Regions from separate parts of the Streptacidiphilus sp. EB103A genome, predicted to be linked through region 2. Evidence: riboswitches for the same ligand, from Rfam matches in the RefSeq annotation. Region 2 holds a riboswitch; each other region holds the start of a gene.
The links. A riboswitch is a leader RNA that binds a small molecule or an ion and turns the genes downstream of it on or off. The one in region 2 is predicted to bind S-adenosylmethionine.
Positions count from the first base shown of each region.

Region 1: linked by a shared signal. The riboswitch ahead of ABH941_RS30825 (putative leader peptide) and the one ahead of thrC (threonine synthase) in region 2 are both predicted to bind S-adenosylmethionine.
Region 3: linked by a shared signal. The riboswitch ahead of ABH941_RS26060 (GNAT family N-acetyltransferase) and the one ahead of thrC (threonine synthase) in region 2 are both predicted to bind S-adenosylmethionine.
Region 4: linked by a shared signal. The riboswitch ahead of ABH941_RS05735 (aminotransferase class V-fold PLP-dependent enzyme) and the one ahead of thrC (threonine synthase) in region 2 are both predicted to bind S-adenosylmethionine.

Region 1 covers NZ_JBGCAQ010000021.1:49,403-53,001, reverse strand. The annotation lists gene ABH941_RS30835 (amino acid ABC transporter ATP-binding protein) at 1-577, opposite strand, end outside; gene ABH941_RS30830 (amino acid ABC transporter permease) at 622-1,674, opposite strand; gene ABH941_RS30825 (putative leader peptide) at 1,784-1,882, opposite strand; SAM riboswitch class IV at 1,903-2,013, opposite strand; SAM riboswitch class IV at 2,158-2,268, shown strand; gene ABH941_RS30820 (putative leader peptide) at 2,289-2,369, shown strand; gene ABH941_RS30815 (LLM class flavin-dependent oxidoreductase) at 2,539-3,599, shown strand, end outside.
Region 2 covers NZ_JBGCAQ010000013.1:176,185-179,783, forward strand. The annotation lists gene ABH941_RS22450 (trehalose-6-phosphate synthase) at 1-771, opposite strand, end outside; gene ABH941_RS22455 (glucosyl-3-phosphoglycerate synthase) at 802-1,767, opposite strand; SAM riboswitch class I at 1,967-2,113, shown strand; gene thrC (threonine synthase) at 2,131-3,414, shown strand; gene ABH941_RS22465 (MoaD/ThiS family protein) at 3,411-3,599, shown strand, end outside.
Region 3 covers NZ_JBGCAQ010000016.1:114,517-118,115, reverse strand. The annotation lists gene ABH941_RS26065 (AMP-binding protein) at 1-1,062, opposite strand, end outside; gene ABH941_RS26060 (GNAT family N-acetyltransferase) at 1,229-1,963, opposite strand; SAM riboswitch class IV at 1,989-2,102, opposite strand; gene crcB (fluoride efflux transporter CrcB) at 2,179-2,547, opposite strand; gene ABH941_RS26050 (DUF190 domain-containing protein) at 2,547-2,960, opposite strand; gene ABH941_RS26045 (CrcB family protein) at 2,957-3,484, opposite strand.
Region 4 covers NZ_JBGCAQ010000003.1:114,307-117,905, reverse strand. The annotation lists gene ABH941_RS05735 (aminotransferase class V-fold PLP-dependent enzyme) at 61-1,431, opposite strand; SAM riboswitch class IV at 1,484-1,618, opposite strand; gene trpD (anthranilate phosphoribosyltransferase) at 1,708-2,778, opposite strand; gene ABH941_RS05725 (hypothetical protein) at 2,855-3,268, opposite strand.

The DNA of each region.
Region 1 (3,599 bases), on a different contig from region 2:
CGAGGTCCTTCATCACCGCCAGTACCTCGCCGACGAGTTCGGGGTCCAGCGCGCTGGTCGGCTCGTCGAACAGCAGCAGCTTCGGCTCCATGGCCAGGGCCCTGGCGATCGCCACCCGCTGCTGCTGGCCGCCGGACAGCTGCCGAGGGTAGGCGCTCTCGCGCCCTCCCAGTCCCACCCGCTCCAGCAGTTCCCTGGCCTGCAGCGCGGCCGACTTCCTGGAGAGGCCCCGGACGGCGACCGGCGCCTCGGTGATGTTGTCCAGCACCGTCAGATGGGGGAACAGGTTGAACTGCTGGAACACCATGCCGACCGCGGCCAGCTGCCGGGTGACCGTCCGATGGCCCAACTCGTGCAGCCTGCTGCCGTGGTGGCGGTATCCGACGATCTCGCCGCCCACCTCGACGAAACCGGCGTCGGGCTTCTCCAGGTGGTTGATGCTGCGCAGCAGGGTGGACTTGCCCGAGCCCGAGGGCCCCAGCAGCACGGTCACCTCTCCCTCCCGCACGTCCAGGTCGATGCCGTCCAGGACCAGGTTCGCACCGAAGCTCTTGCGCAGTCCGCGGATCCGTACCAGGGGCGCCAGGGTCTGCCGCTCGTCGGCCTGGTGCTCGTCCGTACTCATGACAGGCCCGCCAGTTCGCGTCCGCTCCGGCCGTTCGCGCCGAACAGCGGCACGTTGCCGCGGAACAGCTGCCAGAAGCCGGTGCCGCTGCGGCGGTTGCTGCCGCGGGCGTAGCGGCGCTCGACGAAGAACTGCCCGATCGAGAGCAGTGTGGTGAGGATGATGTACCAGAGGGTCGCGACCAGCAGCAGCGGGATGATCAGGTAGTTCTGGTTGTAGATGAGTTCGGACGAGTAGAGCAGGTCCTGCACCGCGATCACGCTGACGATGGAGGTCGCCTTCAGCATGCCGATCAGCAGGTTGCCCGAGGCCGGGATGATCGCCGGCATCGCCTGGGGCAGCACGATCCTGCGGAAGATCCTGGCCCGGCCCAGGCCCAGCGCCTCGGCGGCCTCGGTCTGGCCGTGCTCCACGGACAGGATGCCGCCCCTGACGATCTCGGAGGCGAAGGCCGCCACATCCAGGGTGAGCCCGACGTAGGCGGCGAGAATCCCGCTGAACAGGTGCGCGGTCCGCACCGTGACGAACTCGTGCCCGAACGGGATTCCCAGCGACAACTGCGGGTACAGCGAGGCGAGTTCGTACCAGAAGAGCAGCTGGACCAGCGGTGGCACCGAGCGCACCAGCCAGACGAAGCCGAAGCTCAGCGAGCGCAGCACCGGATTGCCGGACAGCCGCATGGCGGCGACCCCGATGGCGAGCAGATAGCCGGTCGACATGACCGCCGCGGTCAGCCACAGCGTCAGGACCAGGCCGTTCACGATCGACCCGTTGAGGAAGTAGCTGCCGACCACGTCCCACTGGAACCGCTTGTTGGTCAGCAGGGTGTGCACGAGCATCGCCAGCAGGACGAGGAGGGCGAGCGCGGAGACCCACTGGCCGGGGCGGCGCAGCGGGACGAGCTTCGCGGCGAGCAGCTGCCCGTCCTCGGGGCGCTCGTGCAGTGGGCGGTTGGCGGCAGGGCGGTCGGCGGCGGGCTGGTCGGCGGTGACTGGAGGCGGAGGCTCTGGCGCGACAGCGGTGCGCGCGGAGGTGTCCGGACTGCTCATGGGGGTGTGGATTCCGTCCCGTGAGGACGCGGCATCGCGCCGTGTGAGCACGGCGAGACGGCGTGAAGGGGGGCGACAGGTGCCGAGGGGGGAAGCGAGAAGTGTGCGGTCAGCAGACCGCGGACGTCCCCGGACACGGACACAGGGCACTGCTCACCCGCAGCAGATCGACGTGGCGACGCGAGTACGTACCGGCTGGCCGACGCACTGCTCTCACCTCCGCTTTCGATCTCGCGCTTACAGGACTGGGGCGTCCCGTCGGGTCGTCACCTGGAGCACCCCGCCGCGTCGGAGGGTTGCCGGTCAGCAAGCCAGGGCTTGACGCTGACGCTCATAACCAGGGAACACCGTAACCCGTCCAGCTGTTTTAGACAATGCCTATCTGTTCGATAGAGATTCGGCAGGGCCCCGAACGGCCTGCACGATCCCCAGTCGATCAGTGGGGATTGTGTTCGGCACCCATCCGGAGTTAGCGTGTGAGCAGGTTACGAGCGTCAGCAACAAGCCCTGGCTGGCTGACCAGCAACCCTCCGACGCGGCGGGGTGCTCCAGGTGACGACCCGACAGGACGGCGCAGTCCTGTAAGCGCGCAAGCTGAACCGGAGGTGTGAGCAGTGCGTCGACCAGTGGGTACGTACTCGCGTCGCCATATCGATCTTCAGCGCATCGCCAGCGCCCTCTGTCCGGCCGTCTGAGCCCGAAGCGTCGTCCTTCGCGCCGAAGCATCCCTCCCGCCTAAGCATCCCTCCCGCTGAAGCACCTCCCTCCCGCCGACTCCGCCCTGGGCCCGCCCGGCGCGGTTTCCCTTCGGCATGCCCGCCGCACCCACCACCGGGCACCCATCCGAGCAGGAAGCGACCCCCCATGTCTCACCCGCCGTCTCACCCGGAGTCTCACCCGGAATCTGCCCTCCGCCTGGCGGTAGCCCTCGACGGCACCGGCTGGCACCCCGCGGCCTGGCGGCTGCCCGACGCCCGTCCCGAGGGTCTCTTCACCGCGGCGTACTGGGCGGACCTGGTCGCCGAGGCCGAGCGCGGACTGCTGGACTTCGTCACCATCGAGGACTCCCTCGGCCTGCAGTCGTCGGCCGCCTTCGAGCCGGACCGGCGCACCGACCAGGTCCGAGGCCGACTGGACGCGGTGCTGACCGCCGCCCGGATCGCCCCGCTCAGCCGGCACATCGGGCTGGTGCCGACGGCGACGGTCACCCACACCGAGCCGTTCCACATCTCCAAGGCGATCGCCACCCTGGACTTTGTCAGCAGCGGACGCGGCGGGGTCCGCGTACAGGTGTCGGGACGTCCGCACGAGGCGGAGCTCTTCGGCCGCCGGACCCTGCCGCGGCTCACACTCGCCGACCTCCAGCGGCCGGAGGTCCAGGCCCAGGTCGCCGAACTGTTCGACGAGGCGGCCGAGTATGTCGAGGTACTGCGGCGGCTCTGGGACAGCTGGGAGGACGACGCCGAGATCCGCTCCGTCGCCACCGGACGCTTCATCGACCGCGAGAAGCTGCACTACATTGATTTCGAGGGCACGGCCTTCAGCGTGAAGGGGCCCTCGATCACCCCGCGCCCGCCCCAGGGCCAGCCGCTGGTGACCGCGCTGGCGCACCAGAGCATCCCCTACCGGCTGGTCGCCCGCTCCACCGACCTCGGTTTCATCACCCCGCACGACGCGGACGACGCCCGCGCCATTGTCGGCGAGATCCGCGCGGAGCAGTCCGCCGCGGGGCGCTCCGACGAGACCGTGCACATCTTCGGCGACCTGCTGGTCTTCCTCGACGACGCCCCGGGCGCTGCCGCCGCCCGCCGGGACCGGCTGGACGAGCTGGCCGGGGCCGCCCTCAGCAGCGACGCCGAGGTCTTCGCCGGAACCGCCGCCGACCTTGCCGACCTGCTGCTGGAGTGGCAGCGGGCCGGGCTGAC
Region 2 (3,599 bases):
GTCGCCGTCGGCGCCGAGCGGGTGCACCCCGAGCCGGGTGGTGCGGCCGTCGTGGGTGACCGTCATCGCGGCCCGGTCGACCTCCGCGCCGAGGACGGCCTCGCAGCAGTCGGCGAAGGCCGAGGCCCAGCGGCGGGTGAGGAACCCGGCCCGGTCCGCGCCGAGGATGCCGACCAGCACGTCCCTGGCGATGTCGTCGGGCAGCAGCCGGTAGTAGTCCGGCGGGGCCCAGGGAGTGTGCGAGAAGTGGCCGATCCGCAGGTCCGGACGCAGCTTGCGGAGCAGCCGGGGTGTCAGTGACAGGTGGTAGTCCTGGACCAGCACGGTCGCCCCGGGCGCCGCGGCCTCGGCCAGGGCTTCGGCGAAGGCCGTGTTGTAGGCCTCGTAGGAGGCCCACTCGCGACGGAAGGAGGCGCCGAAGACGGGCGTGGTCGGGGTGTTGTAGATCAGGTGGTGGACGAACCACAGGGTGGAGTTGGCGATGCCGTTGTAGGCGCGGGCGAAGGTGCCGGCGTCGATGTCCAGCATGCGTACGGACGGGTCGCCCAGCTTGCCCTGCCGGGTCGCGGCGCGGTCGCCCTCGGTGAGTGCGGCGCAGACCCACACCGACTCGATGTCGTCGCCGATGGCGCTGAGGCCGGAGACCAGCCCGCCGCCGCCCCGGCGGGGCGTCAGCGTGCCGTCGTCCTCCACCGTGAAGGAGATGGGTCCGCGGTTGGAGGCGAGCAGAATCCGTGCCTGGTGCGATGGGGACGGGCGTGCGTTGACCATGATGCAGAGCCTTGCCTGTGCGGAGTGGGGTCAAACGTCCCGGCCGGTCAGCGTGGCGATCGGCGGGCGGTCGAGGGTCGAGAGGTCGACCGTGGCGGGGGTGAATCCGGACGCGGTCCGGGTGAACTGGGTGAGGGTGGGGCTGGCCAGGTCCTCGGCCGCCTTCAGCCGGTTGCTGCGGGTGAGCCGGTCCAGGGCGGTGAGCTGGATGGTGGCCGCCATCCGGCCCAGGGCCTGGGAGTCCTGGTGCCGGTGGTGCCGCACGCCCACGTCCACCTGGGCCAGCGCGTCCAGGCCGGCCAGTTCCAGGGCGTCCACCAGCAGGCCCAGCTCCACGCCGTAGCCGATGGGGAAGGGCAGCTGTTCGAGCAGGGTGCGCCGGGCCGCGTACTCGCCGCCGAGCGGCTGGACGAAGCCGGCCAGCAGCGGCCAGTAGAGGTTCAGCAGCGGGCGGGCGACCAGCTCGGTGACCCGGCCGCCGCCGGCCGGGATGCTGCCGGTGTCGGTCTCCAGCGGCCGGTCGTACATCGCCTTGACGAAGGCCACGTCGGGGTCGGTGAGCAGCGGTCCGATGATCCCGGAGACGAAGGCGGGGTCGAACTCGCGCAGGTCGGCGTCGATGAAGCAGACCAGGTCGCCGCTGGTCACCAGCAGTGAGCGCCAGAGCACCTCGCCCTTTCCGGGCAGGGCGGGCAGCTCGGGGAGTATCGAGTCCCGGTGCACCACTCTGGCCCCGGCGGCGGCCGCCGCCTGTCCGGTGCGGTCGGCGGAGCCGGAGTCGACCACGACCAGCTCGTCCACCAGCGGCACGGCCTCCATCAGCTCGCGCCGGATGGTGGCGACGATCCCGCCGACGGTCGCCTCCTCGTCCAGCGCGGGCAGCACCACGCTGACGGTGGCGCCGCTCGCCCGTTTGGCGGCGAGCAGCTCCGGCAGTGGTCGGTCGGCGGCCGCCCAGGAGCGGCGGCGCAGCCAGTCGGCGACCTCGTCAAGCACGGGACTCCTCGGATGTTGATACCGGAGCTTCGGCGGTACCGGGTGTCTCGCCTCGCGGACAACCAGTGATCGGTGGGCGGGGCTTCGGTTACAGTCTTGGGGACGACCAGTAGCCGCCGCACGGCGGGTACAACGGTTGGCACTACAAATGCCTTCCGGGCAGTAGCCGCAGCGAGCTGCGGCGCCCGGATCGCCAGAGAGCTCATCCAGAGGGACTGAGGGAACGGCCCGTTGAAGTCCCGGCAACCCTCCTGCCAGATAAAGCCGCAGCTCAAGCTGTTGAGGCCCTGGTGGGGAAGGTGCCAATTCCGTCCTGCGGCGAGACGCGCCGCGGGGAAGATGAGGAGAGAGGGCCTCGCCATCATGGCTGCTGTAACCACCGAGTCCGTTGTCACCGCCGAATCCTTCGGACCCGCCGTCGCGCTGTCCTGCCGCGAGTGCGGCGCGCGCACCCCGCTCGCCCCGGACTTCGCCTGTATCGAATGCTTCGGACCCCTTGAGGTGGCCTACGAGCTGCCCACCGGCGACCCCGAGGCACTGCGCGCCCGGATCGAGGCGGGCCCCACCAACATCTGGCGCTATGCGCCGCTGCTGCCGGTCTCCGCCGACGTGGCCTCCCGGCCCAGTCTCAACCCCGGCTGGACCAAGCTGGTCAAGGCCGACAACCTGGCCCGCGAGCTGGGCGTCACCGGCGGTCTGTACGTCAAGGACGACTCCGGCAACCCCACCCACTCCTTCAAGGACCGCGTGGTCGCGATCGCCGTCGAGGCGGCCCGCACCTTCGGCTTCACCACCCTCTCCTGCTCCTCCACCGGCAACCTGGCCGGCGCGGTCGGCGCGGCCGCGGCCAGGACCGGGCTGCGCTCCTGCGTGTTCATCCCGCACGACCTGGAGCAGGGCAAGATCGTGATGGCTGCCGTGTACGGCGGCGAGCTGGTCGGCATCCAGGGCAACTACGACGACGTGAACCGCTTCTGCTCGGAGCTGATCGGCGACCCGGCCGGCGAGGGCTGGGGCTTCGTCAACGTCAACCTCCGCCCCTACTACGGCGAGGGCTCCAAGACCCTGGCGTACGAGATCTGCGAGCAGCTCGGCTGGCGGCTGCCGGACCAGATCGTGATCCCGATCGCCTCGGGCTCCCAGCTGACGAAGATCGACAAGGGGCTCAAGGAGCTGATCGCCCTCGGCCTGGTCGAGGACAAGCCCTACAAGATCTTCGGCGCCCAGGCCGAGGGCTGCTCCCCGGTCTCGGTGGCCTTCAAGTCCGGACGCGACGTGATCCGGCCGCAGAAGCCCGACACCATCGCCAAGTCGCTGGCCATCGGCAACCCGGCCGACGGCCCCTACGTCCTGGACATCTGCCGGCGCACCGGCGGCGCGGTCGAGGATGTGAACGACGAGCAGGTGGTGGACGCGATCAAGCTGCTCGCCCGCACCGAGGGCATCTTCGCGGAGACCGCCGGCGGGGTGACGGTCGGCGTGCTGCAGAAGCTGATCAAGAACGGCCTGCTCGACCCGGCCGCCGAGACCGTGGTCCTCAACACCGGCGACGGTCTGAAGACCCTGGACGCGGTGGAGCCCACCACCGGCCTGTCCGCCACCATCCGCCCCACCCTTGACTCGTTCCGAGAGGCTGGCCTCGCATGAGTGTCTCCGTCCGCATCCCGACCATCCTCCGCACCTACACCGGCGGCGCCGCCGAGGTCGCGGCCGAGGGCGCCACCCTCGCCGCGGTCATCGACGACCTGGAGGCCAACCACACCGGCATCCGCGGCCGGATCCTGGACGACAGCGGCAAGCTGCGCCGCTTTGTGAACGTGTATGTGAACGAG
Region 3 (3,599 bases), on a different contig from region 2:
CCGGCCGTCGGCGCCGACGATCCGCACCTGTGATCCCGCCGAGGGGCGCCCCAGCGACTTGGGCCGGGCCGGGTCGTAGTCGGTGCCCATCCGGCGCGGCCAGGACTCCGTGGTCGAGTAGACATTGCGGATCCGCGCGGTGCCGAACAGCTCCGCGAGCTGCGCCAGGGTGGCCGGGTGGATGGGCGCACTGGTGGTGCGGACCTGACGCACCGAACCCAGCTCGTAGGAGCCCCGGGCCGCGGCGTTGACCAGCGCGATCGCCATGGCCGGCACCATCACCACATGGGTGGGCCGGTACTGCTCGACGGCCCGCAGCAGAGCCTGGGGGCTGAACCGCGGCAGCGTCAGGACGCTGTGCGGGCTCGGCCCGAGCGGCTGGACCAGCAGCCCCTGGCCCACCGTGGTCCCCGGCGGGAGGGAGTGCAGGGCGGTGCTGGCGTCCCGCGACAGCGAATGCATCAGCGGGTACAGGATGTTGGCGTGGGTGGCGACAACTCCCTTGGGAACCCCGGTGGTTCCGGAGGTGTAGATGATCTCGGCGTCGGACGCCGGGGTGAGCGCGATCCCGTCCCGGGTGGTCGCGATCCCGAAGGTCGCCGTCGACCGTCCCTCGGCCAGCTCGGCGACGCCCGCGGACCAGCCGCAGCGAAGCCCCGCGGGGACCGCGCCCACGGCGCCGACGGCACCGGACGCCCGGAGCACCATGGCCGTCTGCTCGGCCCCGGCCGCCTGCGAGACCGGCACCGCGACCGCTCCCGTCTTGAGCACGGCGACCCAGGCCACCGCGTAGTCGATCCAGTCCGCGGTGGAGCACGGGAGCAGCACCCGGTCGCCGGGGAGCACACCGCGGTCCACCAGGCCCCGGGCCACCGCGTTGGAGGACTCCTCCCAGGCCGCCAGCGTCAGCGTGGCTCCGTCGACGACCTGGTGCGCCGTCGCGTCCGGCCGCTCGGCGGCCCGCTGCCGCAGCTGCGCGGGGACGGTCCAGTCGAGCGGACAACTGGACAAGGTGATGGGGTTGGGCGTCTCGGGGTTGGGCGTCTTGGAGTTCGCAGTCACAGCACTATCCCTCCAGCGGAGCCGACAAGCCCCCTGCTGGATCCGGGAATTCGCCCGCCACGCGCCGTCGCGTATCAGTACTCACACGCTAAGCCCGTGCCCCTGGCATTGTCTTCCGGCATATGACGGAATCTTCGGCTCCCCCTGAAGACGGACGTCCTCCGGACTACGCGCGCCCCTCAGCGGGAACCCGCACCGCCACAAAGCTCACCTCACGGCGCAGCCGGAACCCCAGTGACAGATAGAGCCTGATGGCGTTGGTGTTGGTGGCCGCCGCGTGCAGGAACGGGGTCTCGCCGCGGGCCCGGATGCCGTCCGCGACGGCGAGCACCAGCCTCGTCGCCAGCCCCTGGCCGCGGTGGCTGTCGGCCGTGCAGACCGCGCTGATCTCGGTGAAGCCCGGCGGGTGCAGCCGCTCGCCGGCCATCGCCACCAGCCGGCCCTCGCGGCGGATGCCGAGGTAGGTGCCGAGTTCGACGGTCCGGGGCAGGAACGGTCCGGGCTTGGCGTGCTCCACCAGGGCCAGCATCTCCGGCACGTCCTCCGGGCCCAGCCGGACCGCCTCGCCGTCCGGGGCGGCGGCGATGCCGTCGTCGACCAGCTGCACCCCGCGGAGGTCCATCACCGTCTCCCAGTGCGGCGGCGGCGAGCTCTCGATCCCGGCCACCGGGACCACCGTGCCCGGCCCCAGCAGCGCGGCCACATCACGCCAGGTCTGCTCGTCGGGCTCGTCCGGCAGGGCCACGAACGGCGTGACGTCCGAGGGGTAGCGGAGCACCGCCCCCCGGCGTTCGGCGAAGTGCGCGTGCGGGCCGAGCAGCGCGGCACGGGCGGGGTTGTCCAGCGGGTGACGGGGGGCGGCCGTCGACGGGGCGCTCTCCCGAAGGGACTCTGCGGGCATGGCGGGGCGGGGCCTTTCTGATCGGATCTCGCGCTTACAGGACGGCGCAGCCGTCCTGTCGGGTCATCACCTGGAGCACCCCACCGCGGACGAGGGTTGCCGGCCAGCAAGCCAGGGCTCGACGCTGACACTCATGACCACAGATCACGTTAACCTCTTGGCGACCTCCGGGCAATCCCCATCCCTCCGGTAGGCATTGGCCCCGACCGGGGGGCTCACAGCCAGGTCAGCAGCCCGTAGCCGAGCGCGGCCGCGGCCAGCCCCAGGCCGAGACTGCCGACGGCGTTGAGCCCGGCCTCGGCCACCGAGCCGTCCTCCATCAGCCGCACCGTCTCGTAGGAGAAGGTGGAGAAGGTGGTGAAACCGCCGCACACCCCGGTGCCCAGCAGCAGGCTGAGATCGGGCGCGAGGTGGTGGTGCACGGTCGCGGCGCCCAGGGCGCCGAGGACGAACGAACCGGTGACGTTGATGGCGAAGGTGCCCCAGGGGAACACGCTGTCATGGCGCCGCTGCACGGCCCGGTCGGCCAGGAACCGCAGCGGCGCGCCGAGCATCCCGCCGAGGAAGACCATCAGCACGGGCATCAGGACTTCTCCTCGCTCGGGACGGCCGGTGCGGCGGGAGCGACGAGTTCGATCTCTTCGACGGTGACCAGACTGCGAGGGCTGATCTCACGCAGCTCTGGCACAAAGGCGCGGATGCGTTCGGGGGTGTCGATGATGACCACCAGCAGCGGCAGGTTGTCGGCCAGGTCCAGCAGCCGTGAGGTGTGCACGGCCCGGGAGTTCCGGCCGAAGCCCTCCATCCCCCGGAAGACGCTTGCTCCGGCCAGCCCGGCGCGGTGCGCCCGGTGCACGATCTCGGTGTAGACGGGGCGATGGTGGAACTGCTCGCCGTCGGCGAGGTGCACGGTCAACCGCAGGGCCGGCCCGGACAGTTCCTCGCGCGGCTCGGCTGCCCGGTCGTCCTCGTGGTGGCGGTGCAGCAGCGGGGTCATCGCGAGGCTCCTTCGGCGGACGGCTCTTCGGAAGGCAGGTTCGCCGGGGGCGGGGCAGCCGCGGGCCGGCCGCCCCCGCTGCGGCGGCTGGGGCCCCGCCGCACCGGGAGCCCGGTCAGCCGCCGGACCAGGGCGATCCCGGTCCAGACGGCGGCGAGTCCGGCGATCAGGCTGGTCAGCGCATAGGCGTCGGCGAGCGAGAGGTGCCCGGTGGCGATCAGTCCGCGGGTCTCGTTCATATAGGTGGAGAAGGTGGTGAAGCCGCCGAGGATGCCGACCCCGAGGAAAGGGCGGCGGTAGCGCGAGGGCGGCCAGACCTCGACGACGTAGACCATGAGCGCGCCCAGCAGCAGGCTGCCCAGCACATTGGTGGTGAACGTCGCCCAGGGGAAGCCGCCGGCCGGAGTGGCCCAGCCGCGGGCCAGCCCATAGCGGGCGACGCTGCCCAGCCCGCCGCCGAGCGCGACGACGGCCAGCACGTCCCAGTGCCGGGTCCGCCCCGGCTCGGGTTCCGATCCGGGCATCAGCCCTCCACGAAGGCGAGGTGAGCGGGGCATGCTTCTCCTACCTGAATCCAGGGTCGCCGAAAGGTCGACCGCCAGGTAGGGACCGTTGGCAGCGGAATGCTGCGGTTCTACG
Region 4 (3,599 bases), on a different contig from region 2:
CAGCCCCCTAGGGGCGCGGGGAACTGCGCGACAAGCCACCCACGACCCGCACCCGAAAAATCACGCCCGCCGCGTATCCGGCACACACCGCCCACCCTCGGTCCGGTAGGACCACTGGGCCCCGTCAGTGACCAACTCCCGCACCGCCTCGACAAACCGATCGACGTGCTCGTCCGGCGTGCCCGCACCAAAACTCACCCGAATGGCGTTCAGACTCCGCTCCCCCGGCAGCGAAGCTTCCGGCGCCCCGCACTCGGAAGGCGCAGCCGCCTCCCCGCCGAGCAGCGTCCGCACCAGCGGATGCGCGCAGAAAAGCCCGTCCCGCACCCCGATGCCGTACTCCGCGGACAGCGCGGCGGAGAAGTGCGAGCTGTTCCAGCCCTGGACGACGAAGGACAGCACGCCCACCCGCGGGTGCTCCTCGCCGAACAGGGTCAACACCCTGACCTGCGGAATCCCGGCGAGCCCGGTCCGCAGACGGTCGATCAGGTACTGCTCCCTGGCCACCAGCGCGTCGAAGCCGACCTCGCCCAGGGCACGGCAGGCCGAGGCGATGGCATAGGCGCCGATGACGTTGGGCGAACCGGCCTCGTGCCGCTGCGGGCCCCGGTGCCACTCCACCGCCACCGAGCCGTCGGTCTCCCTGGCCACGGTGCGGCTGGCGCCGCCACCCGCCAGGTAGGGCTCGGCCGCGTCCAGCCAGTCGCCGCGGCCGGCCAGCACGCCGGCGCCGAAGGGCGCGTAGAGCTTGTGCCCGGAGAAGGCGACCCAGTCGACGTCCAGTTCGCGGACCGAGACCGGGTGGTGCGGGGCGAGCTGGGCGGCGTCCAGGACGATCCGTGCGCCGTGCCGGTGCGCGGTCGCGGCCAGCTCCCGGACCGGCCAGATCTCCCCCGTGACATTGGACGCCCCGGTCACACAGACCAGCTTGGGTCCGGGCACGCTGCCCGCCAGCGCCTCCTCCAGCGCCGCCACCGCCTCCTCCGGGGAGCGCGGGGCGCGCAGGTAGCTGACGGTCAGGTCATGCTTGCGCCAGGGCAGCAGCGAGGCGTGGTGCTCGGTCTCGAAGGCGAACACCCTGGTCCCGGCCGGCAGCACGCCGGCGAGCAGGTTCAGCGAGTCGGTGGTGGCCCGGGTGAACACCACCTGGTCGTCCTCGCGCAGGTCCAGGAACTCGGCGACGGTGGCCCGGCTCTGCTCGAACAGGTCGGTGGACAGCTGCGAGAGGTAGCCCGCGCCGCGGTGCACGCTGCCGTAATAGGGGGCGTAGGCGGCGACGTCGTCCCAGACCCGCTGCAGGGCCGGCGCGCTGGCGGCGTAGTCCAGCGCGGCGTAGGTCACCTTGGCACCGCTGACCAGCGGGACCTCGACGTCGCGGCCGAGCACCGCGAGCGGCTGACACACGGTGGAAGTATTCGGGTACGCCGACACAGACCCCTCCAGGGAATCCAGTGGACCCCCGGCACAAGGCCTGATCAGAAGGGATCCGCGCTTGCCCTGCGGCATTGTTGCCGTAGGGCCTGGTCGTCACCCGGAGGCACCCCGCCACGGACGGAGGGTTGCCGGACAGCAAGCCGGGGCTGCAGCGGTCAGAAACCGCGCGCTGTCACTCGTGACCTGATCAGCACTATGCCAGAGGTCCGCCCGGTGGGCGAACCCCTGTCCGGAATCTGGGACGCTCCAATTCCCCGGGGCGCGACTCCCTGCCTACTTGTGCGTCGCCGCAGCCCAGCGGGCCAGTACCGCTGCCGCCGCGCCGGAGTCGATCGACTCCGCCGTGCGCTTCATCGCCGCCGCCAGCTGCTCGGTCAGCGGTGCGTCGGTCTGGTCCAGGGCGACCAGGGCCGAGGCCGAGTTGAGCAGCACCGCGTCCCTGACCGGGCCCTGCTCCCCCGCCAGCACCCGGCGGGCCACCTCGGCGTTGTAGCTGGAGTCGGCGCCGCGCAGCGCCTCGATGCCGACCGGGGTGATCCCCACGTCCCGGGGGTCGAAGCGGATCCGCTCGACCTCGCCGTCGCGGACCTGCCACACCGTGGAGGTCCCGGTCACGGTGAGCTCGTCCAGGCCGTCGTCACCGCGGAAGACCAGCGCGGAGGCGCCGCGCCGGGCCAGCACCCCGGCGATCAGGCCGGCCATCCTGCTGTCGAAGCAGCCCACCGCGTTGGCGCCGACCCGGGCCGGGTTGGTGAGCGGGCCGAGCAGGTTGAACGCGGTGGGGACGCCCAGGCCGACCCGGGCCGGGCCGGCGTGGCGCATCGAGGGGTGGAACACCGGGGCCGGGCAGTAGGTGATGCCGGCCTCCAGGGCGACCTCGGCCACCCTACGCGGCGTCAGCTCCAGGTTGACGCCCAGCTTCTCCAGCACATCGGTGGCCCCGCTCGCGGAGGAGGCGGCCCGGTTGCCGTGCTTGACCACCAGCGCCCCGGCCCCGGCCGCGACGATCGCCGACATGGTGGAGATGTTGACGGTCCTGGCCCGGTCCCCGCCGGTGCCGACGATGTCCACGGCCCGGCCCGGCACCTCGATCACGTTCGCGTGCGCGTACATGGAGTCGACCAGCCCGGCGATCTCCTCCACCGTCTCGCCCTTGGCCCGCAGCCCGACCAGGAAGCCGGCGATCTGGATCGGCGAGGCCTCCCCACTCATGATCCGGTCCATCGCCCAGGCGGTCTCGTCGGTCGACAGGTCGGTGCCGGCGATCAGGATGCTCAGGAGATCCGGCCAGGACCGCGCCTGCACGGGGTCGCCGCCGCCGTTCGCAGGGATCACGTTCGCCATGGCCTGGGCCTCTCATGTCCAAAGGAGTAAGGAGAGGCCCAGCCTAGCGACCGTGCAGGCCGCCCCGTGGAAGATCTCAACCGACGAGATGGGTCCGATCGCTGCGGAGCAGCGCCACCGCGGCCTCGGCCAGGGCCGCCGGGTCCACCGGCGCGGCGATGGCGGCGTCCGCGCGGCTCCAGCCGGCCAGCCAGGAGTCCTGCGGGCGGCCGATCAGGACCAGGACCGGCGGGCAGCCGTAGACCTCGTCCTTCAGCTGCCGGCCCAGCCCCATCCCGCCGACCGGGGTGGCCTCGCCGTCCAGCACCAGCAGGTCCAGCCGCCGGGTCCCCTTGGCATGGGCGTCCAGCGCCTTCAGGACGGCCGGCGCGGTGGCGCACTCCAGGTACTGAAGCTCTGCCAGGTCCGTCGCCGGGCGGTGCCCGAGCGCCAGCAGGACCTGCTCGCGGGTGCTGCGGTCGTCGCTGTAGACAAGAACGTGCAGTGCCATGGTCCGTCCCCCTGGGGATGTCCTCGGTCCGGCAAGTGATCGGGGTCACTTCGTCGTCTGCGCCGGATGCTACTCCCGAAGCACCCCCCTAAGCACCGGTGCGAACCGGGAAGATCCGGACGCCGGCCGGGACGGCAGCCGTCCGGCCGTTCAGGGTTCACCATTTCGAGGGACCCGGCTGCCTGTCGCGCGCCGGCACCGCCCGGCGGCGCCCCCGGCCATCCGGGCTACCTGCGAGGTCGTCAGGGGTCCGACCACCGCCGGAGGGTACGTCACCGGGCGGACACACCGAGGAACACCCCCCGGAGTGAAGACGGAATAAGCGACCGAC